2 regions of the Vibrio sp. SCP2 genome follow, and region 1 is predicted to be linked to the other one. Evidence: predicted binding sites of a transcription regulator. Region 1 holds the regulator's gene; the other holds the start of a gene.
What was found. Region 1 encodes CRP, which controls carbon source genes, mostly activating them, when cyclic AMP is high. Its sites were predicted from a motif close to TGTGANNNNNNTCACA; they were not measured.
Positions count from the first base shown of each region.

Region 2: recB (exodeoxyribonuclease V subunit beta) is a predicted target of CRP. The motif match lies at 2,012-2,027, and genes of this name have one in related genera.

Region 1 is NZ_JCAFVV010000006.1:162,894-166,940, reverse strand. Features, by position in the region: gene AC5O63_RS16800 (phosphoribulokinase) at 1-597, shown strand, start outside; gene crp (cAMP-activated global transcriptional regulator CRP) at 840-1,472, shown strand; gene AC5O63_RS16790 (DUF1338 domain-containing protein) at 1,671-2,462, opposite strand; gene astD (succinylglutamate-semialdehyde dehydrogenase) at 2,646-4,047, opposite strand, start outside.
Region 2 is NZ_JCAFVV010000007.1:62,154-66,200, forward strand. Features, by position in the region: gene recB (exodeoxyribonuclease V subunit beta) at 1-1,913, opposite strand, end outside; gene recC (exodeoxyribonuclease V subunit gamma) at 2,221-4,047, opposite strand, start outside.

The DNA.
Region 1 (4,047 bases):
GGTCAAATCCGCCGTTACCTGCATACGTTCGATGAAGCCGTTCCATACAACCAAATGCCAGGCACCTTTACACCTTGGCAAGATCTGCCAGAAAACTCCGACGTCCTATTTTATGAAGGTCTACATGGCGGTGTTGTCGATGGCGAGGTTAACGTATCACAGCATGTTGATTTTCTGATTGGCATGGTGCCTATCGTGAACCTTGAATGGATTCAGAAATTCGTTCGTGATACCCGCGATCGTGGTCACTCGCGTGAAGCGGTGATGGACTCTATCGTCCGCTCAATGGATGACTATCTGAACTACATTACTCCCCAATTTTCTCGTACTCATATTAACTTTCAACGTGTCCCTACCGTCGACACATCTAACCCGCTTAACGCCAAAGGCATTCCGAGTTTAGATGAGAGTTTTGTTGTTATTCGATTGCGAGGCATTAAAAACGTAGATTACCCATATCTACTGGCAATGATTGATGGGGCATTTATGTCGCGTCACAACACGATTGTTGTCCCTGGCGGTAAGATGAGTTTTGCCATGGAGCTAATCGTTAAACCGATACTTCAACAGCTCATCGAAACGGGCAAAATTGGTTAATACCCACAGCTAGAACACGATTACTTTTCATACCGTGATCATGTGCACAGTTTTGCGTACTAAAACCCCAGTTGTACCCGATTAAAATCAAGAAATCGTTTTCGAAAAAGGATACTATTTCTTACCGAAACACAAGTTGGCTTGCAGCATTTGTAAAGTGCTCTTATCCTAGTAGGTCTTGATTAAGGCTTAGCTAAAATATGGAAAGCGGCAAGCGTACCCTGCAGAGGAAGTGAGATATTATGGTTCTAGGTAAACCTCAAACCGACCCAACATTAGAGTGGTTTCTTTCACATTGTCATATTCATAAGTACCCTTCAAAAAGCACGCTAATTCACGCGGGCGAGAAAGCTGAAACTTTGTACTACATCGTAAAAGGTTCAGTAGCGGTTCTTATTAAAGACGAAGAAGGTAAGGAAATGATCCTTTCTTACCTAAACCAAGGTGACTTTATCGGTGAACTTGGTCTATTCGAAGAAGACCAAGAGCGTACAGCATGGGTTCGTGCTAAATCTCCTTGTGAAGTTGCGGAAATCTCATTTAAGAAATTCCGTCAGCTTATCCAAGTGAACCCAGACATCCTAATGCGCTTATCTGCGCAAATGGCAAGCCGCCTACAAGTGACTAGCCAAAAAGTAGGTGACCTAGCATTCCTAGACGTAACTGGCCGTATTGCTCAAACGCTACTAAACCTAGCGAAGCAACCAGATGCGATGACTCACCCAGATGGCATGCAGATTAAGATCACTCGTCAAGAAATCGGTCAAATCGTTGGCTGTTCTCGTGAGACAGTAGGTCGTATCTTGAAGATGCTAGAAGAGCAGAACCTAATTTCTGCACACGGTAAAACTATCGTGGTTTACGGTACTCGTTAATTTCGATTAACCGTTAAAATTTTAAAAGCCACCAATGGAAACATTGGTGGCTTTTTGTTTATATCGGATGCGAGAATCGAGAACGCTACGGAGCGGACTTCGTCCTTCGAGATAGAACACCTTTCCACATCCGAGATCAAACTCTCTCGAAGCGCAGCGTTCCCGCATCTCTAGGGCGCAGCCCGTTCTCAGCTCTTCCTACCCGTTAGTACTCTCGAAGATCTTATCAGCAGAGGCTGCAACAAACCCTGGATAAAGTTCACCGTTGCTCATTGGGTAGCGCTTAGCAAACTCGTAGAAACCACCCGGGATAATCTCTGTACCTTCCGTGAAGGTTACCGCTACTTTATCCGCCATCGTTGAAGATTGCTCTAGCAGCACATCAGGAGACCCCTTCACTTCGCCACCAAACTCATTGATGGTAAAGCCGGACTCGCGTAGGTGGTCATTGACGCCTTTCACTTCTTCAAATGCATTGAGCTGATTGACGCTAACAGTAAAGTGGTTAGCGCCGTAACCATGTGCTGCCAGCCAAGAAGCGTACTCACTTTCTTTCGCTAACGTCTGGAAGTCAGCAAAGCTAATGTCCCACAAACGACCGCCATACAAGAACTCATGACCTTTTAGCTTACTGGTGTCCAATTGCTCGACAAGCTTAGCGACAATAGCTTGTAGCTCAGCAGAACACTCTTCAACCTTCAGTTCACTAATAAACACTTTAGGCTGTTTTGGGTCTGGGTGCTCATAATGTTTAGCAACAAGCTTCTTGCTTTCAAACACATAATCACCGCATGGCTTGTAGCCTACGTCTAAGAATGGTTGTGCAAGGGTCGCAATGCCCAGAGGTTCTACATTGAAAGTGCGCAGAGCAATGTGGTCATTGATCAGCGCTTCGTCTTCTTGCAGAAGTTGGTGGACTTGTTCAGCAGAGGGACATAAGCGTTGAATATAGTCATTCCATAACTGTTGGAATAAAACATCTGGCGTCATAACGCCTCCTTGTAGGGGTGGTTTACGTAAATGGAGTATGAGTAGTTATTTGTTTAATTATAAAAAAGGCCATCTAACCAAATGTGTCCAGAAAGTTTGATCAGATAGCCTTCAGCCTGTGACGTTTCAAATGCCTCCCGGCTCAGGGAGGCAAGAAGGGAATACCCTAAAATTTATCGTTTTTTATAGCTCAACACCTGGGCTTAACGTGGCAGGAAGAAGTGTTTCTCCTCCTTCCATCGAAGCCATAGGGTAAGCACAGTAATCTGCTGCGTAGTAAGCACTTGGGCGTAAGTTACCTGACGCACCCGGGCCACCAAATGGCGCATCACCACTTGCACCAGTTAACTGGCGATTGCGGTTTACGATGCCAGCACGAATATGGTCAACAAAGTATTCCCACTCACCATCGTCAGTAGAAACTAAGCCTGCGGATAGACCAAAGCGAGTGTCATTGGCTAACTCAACTGCTTTCTCTAGACCTTGGTAACGCACCACTTGTAGTAGTGGGCCGAAGTACTCTTCATCTGGTAGCTCAGCAATCGCGGTAACATCGATAATGCCTGGTGTTACAAATGCAGCTTCTCCGGCTTTAGCTTCAATTAAGCTCTCGCCACCTAGCTTTTGTAGGTTTGCTTGAGCAGCAAGAATAAAGTCAGCAGCCGCTTTAGAGATCTGAGGGCCCATAAATGGTGCTGGCTCAGCAAAAGGCTGATCGACACGAATCTTATTGGTTGCTTCCACTAGCTTGTTGACCAGTAAGTCACCTTTGTCACCAACTGGAACATACAAACGGCGAGCACAAGTACAGCGTTGACCTGCGCTGATAAACGCTGATTGAATGATGGTGTAGACGGTCGCGTCCAACTCTCCGTAATTTTCAGAGATCACCATTGGGTTATTACCACCCATTTCTAGCGCCAGCATCTTGCCCGGTTGACCGGCAAACTGCTTATGCAGAATATGACCCGTATTCGCGCTACCTGTGAATAGCACGCCATCTAAGCCTTTAGAATCAGCCAGTGCAATACCGGTTTCTTTAGCACCTTGCACTAGGTTGATCACCCCTTTCGGCAGACCAACTTGATCCCACAGCTTCATGGCAAACTCACCGGTTAGCGGCGTTTGCTCTGACGGCTTAAATACCACGGTATTACCTGCCAGTAGCGCAGGTACGATGTGACCGTTTGGTAGGTGCCCTGGGAAGTTATATGGACCAAACACTGCCATTACACCTAATGGGCGATGACGAAGCACGATTTGGTTCCCCGCAGCTTCACGCTGAGCTTCACCAGTACGGTCATGGTAAGCTCGAATTGAAATCGCAATCTTACCTGCCATTGCCGCTGCTTCAGTACGAGTTTCCCAAATTGGCTTACCGGTTTCTTTAGCGATGATTTCTGCGATTTGTTCGCTGTTCTCTTTTACCTTTTCAGCAAAAGCAAGAACGATCGCTTCACGCTCAGCAAAGCTTAATTTTTTCCAGCCAACGAATGCACTGCGTGCCGCTGATACCGCTTGCTCAACTTGCTGCGGTGTTGCGCTGTCGCCTTGCCAGATAACTTCGTTGTTGTATGGGCTTTGT
Region 2 (4,047 bases), on a different contig from region 1:
TCGTTGTTGAGTTTGTCTAAACTGCCCGCATCGAGAGCAAACATTTCAGAAGCCAAGCTTGCTCGTAAGGCGCGATCATTTTCCGGCGTCAGTACAGCTTGCAATAAACGCTGAATATCTTGGGCGACAAGCGAGGTAAACACGCTGTCTCGGTTTGATAGATAAACACTCGCAATACCTTGTTTGGCGAGAGCCTCTTTCACCATACGACCTTCATTACCGGTTCGAACCAGTACCGCAATATCTCCCGCCTGAATCGAATGCTCTCCTTTACCATCTTTAAAGAAAGCTTGCTCGTTTTGCGCCGCAGTGAGAATGGTTTGGATTTGATCCGCGGTAGCCTTAGACATCGCCTCTAGGTACTCACCTTTTGGTAATGGCTTCTCATCGGCATCTTGCAACCAATAAGTGAGCGCGGGTTGCTTTTGACCACCGATAGTCCAAACGCGTTTATCCGCGTTGGGGCTAGAGTCGACAGGCAAGAATGGAATATCTTTATCGTAAATAAACGGGCTCGAAGGCAACTCAAAAATCTGGTTTACCGCACTGACCATATCCGCGCTAGAACGCCAGTTAGTACCTAGAGTGAAGTGCGACGAAACCTGATTACGCGCTTTGATGTAAGTAAAAATATCTGCACCACGGAAGCCGTAGATTGCCTGTTTAGGATCACCGATCATGAACAAACCACATTCAGGGTTGTTCAAGTAGATACGGCTAAAAATGCTGTATTGAAGGGGATCGGTATCTTGGAACTCATCAATCATAGCGACCGGATAGAGAGTTCGAATCCGCTCTGCAAGTAGCTCTGATTCATCACCATCAATAGCAGCAGAGAGATTAGTCAGCAAATCATCAAAAGAGAGCCACTGTTTCTGCTGTTTGGCTTTTGCCAACATCTCGCGACAATGTTCAATCGCATGGGCAAGAATAGGCGCTTTGAGACTGATTGGCGCAGCAAGGAAAGCATCAATCGCTTCAAAAACAAGGTGCTGCGGCGCGGTGCCTTTCGGCGTTTTCTCAACCAAGGCATTTTGGGCAAACTTCTCCAGTTTGTCTGGATAGTCATAGCCCGTCGTTTCTGTTGCCGCCCACACATTGACCGCTTCGAGCCAAGTCGGTAGAGACTTTTTGGTGTAACTGCGTTTGTTGACATCAGAGTCACTAATCAGGGCAAAAAAGTCATCCTGATGCTCTCGCCATAGCGATTTCAATTCATCGATATGCTTTAGATTTTGTTGGTGTAAGTCCGCTAAACTGCCACTCATCGCTGCTACAGACAGGGTCAGTGGCGCACCAGTCAGATAGTTAGTCACATCGCGCAGTAAATCCGAGGGGGCATTCCAGATTCGGCGCACTTCTCCGGCTAAATTCAGCGGCAAAGGATAGAAATTACGTCGCCAGTAATCGGCAACAATCTGAGCTTTAAGATGACTCTCATCGGTCACAAATTCGTTGTTAAAGCGACTGCCTGATTCAAACGCATTTTGGGTTAGCATACGTTGGCAAAAGCCGTGGATGGTATAGACAGCGGCTTCATCCATTTGCCTTTCCGCTTGCAAAAGGATCTCCGCGGCTTGTTTGTGGTCACTGAACTCATCAAGTAAAGGCTTAATCACAGGGTCGCTACTTTTACCTCGGGCAAAGGCAAGACGAGCATCATGAATACGAGCACGGATTCGGTCTCTAAGTTCTGCAGTTGCCGCTTCCGTAAATGTCACCACTAAAATCTGGTCGACCGTCAATGGCACCTGATGTTTGGTCTCGGATGTACCGTGACCGAGAAGTAACCTTAGGTATAAGCCAGCGATAGTAAAGGTTTTCCCCGTACCCGCCGATGCCTCAATTAATCGTGCACCGTGCAAGGGAAAAGTCATGGCATTAAGCGGAGTAACCATTGACGTTACTGTCATAAAATATTTGCCCTTTGTATGAAAACCCGAGATCCAAATGTGATCCAGACTTAAAAACGATTGTTATTAATATAAATCCCTAAAAACTTGGGACTTTATGAGATCTTTCTCACGGCAGGCTCGTTAGCTAACCGCTACTATGCGCGCCATGTGTTGAGCAACTCCGAGCTTGTCTAAGCAGCCAAGTTGCAACAAACCGACAGAATAATGGTCCCTCTGACCTGTGGCCGTACAGCGAACGCCCTACACTATAATGATTTACTGGCGGCCACCTACTTTCCTTCAATCCGTTTTCCACTAAGCTAATCTATTGCATGTCTTCACTGGCCTTTGCCTCTAGTCGAGGGGTTTGCAGTACCAATGTTGTGATGGTGCGTGCCTGCGCTGCTAAGTTGTCGTTCCAACTTGGCCAGATACGCGAGATGTAAGGATTATTACCTTCACCTGCTGCCATGAAGCTATCGTTAAATGTATCGGCCATTTTCTTGAGTGATTTCTCTTCATCATCCACCCAGTTGCCGCGACTGAATCCCGCTTCAACACCGGCTAATGCGGTTCTCGGGAAGTAGCACAACGGCTCAGTCATGCCTTGATAGAACAAACGAACCAGCTCAGATAACAAACTATGAGCGTAGCTGGCATCTGCAATTTCAGGGTAGATAAGATGAACAACCCCTTCTTTGCGATCATAGCCAATCATATGGGTGCGCTTACTAATGCCCATCGCCGACATTGCAAGGTGGTCTACCCATGCGGACAGATAGTCTTGTGAGCGAATCTTACCGCTGCGAAAACGAATTAAGCCCGACTGATAATACTGTGTCAGCCAGCCAGTTAGGTTGACCTTTTTATCCTCACCTAAGACATCAAATGTCAGTTTTACTTCGAGGTCATTAGCTTCGCTGCCACATAAGAAGGTCAATTTTTCCACCAGCTCCTGCGCCTGCACTCGGTTAGTTTCAAACTCGATATCACCAAATGCGCCAACCGGTAATTTCCCTTGAGCACGTTGCTGCTTAACAAAGCTTTCAATCACACCCTTGCTATCTTGACCACCCGAAAGCTGCTGTTTGAGTAAGCTATCCAATAAACTGTCACGCATTTGATAGCTTTCTAAGCCATTGAGCACAAAGGGCTCGTCATCTTCCATAACCGGTAGCGGTGGCTCAAACATCACTTTTAAGCGGCGATTGAAAAAATATTGCACTGGCAAACGCCAGAAGCGTTGCAGCTCAACCAGATCCAGCTCTAACGGGTAGGAGGCATCGAGTAAGTAATCTTGCAGCTGTCGATAAAATTCACCGCTTACCTGGCCTAATCTATTTACTGCTGGTAACCACTCTTTAGCATAACTTGGATGCTCACCCACAAACGCGGTAGCACTAAACGGCACCATAGAGTGGTGAGTGATAAGTTCTGATAGCAGCTTTTCTCCAGACTCATCACTCGCTAACACTTCATCTCCATCTAGGCGGTAGTTTTGATGGCAATACTCCATCAACTCAGAAACCAGCACCGATGGCACACGCTCTGTATTATCTTGGATTGAGCGGCCAACATAACTGATGTATAGCGTTTGCTGTGCAGACAGCATGGCCTCTAAGAATAGGTACCTGTCATCATCCCGGCGAGAGCGATCCCCTGGTTTGGTTCGCCCATTCATCAAATCGAAGCCCTCTGGCGGCATAGAACGTGGATAAACACCATCATTCATTCCCAGTAAGCAAACCGTTCTAAATGGAATAGAGCGCATCGGCATCAAGGTACAGAAGTTCACTTGCCCAGCAAGGAAGCGTTGGCTGATCCGCGTCCCCGACAGCTTGTTGTTCAAATAGGTGGCAATAATCGCCGGAGATAATGACTGCTCGAAGGCTGCGTCAGTCAGTTGCTCTTTTAAGTTGGCTAAGGTGTCACGAATCGACTTCAGCGCCGCCTCACCTTCGAGTTCAACACTAAAGAAATCATCCAGCAGCAAAGTAAGTATTTCGCGCCAACTATCAATTGATTGAGTTTGTACCAGTTTGTGTCGGTAATCGCTGATCGTTTCAATAAAGTGCGCCAGCTTGCCCGCTAACTCCGCGCCCATTCCTTGCACTTCATTGTATGGTGACAGCGCCCCTGACTTGGATTCAAA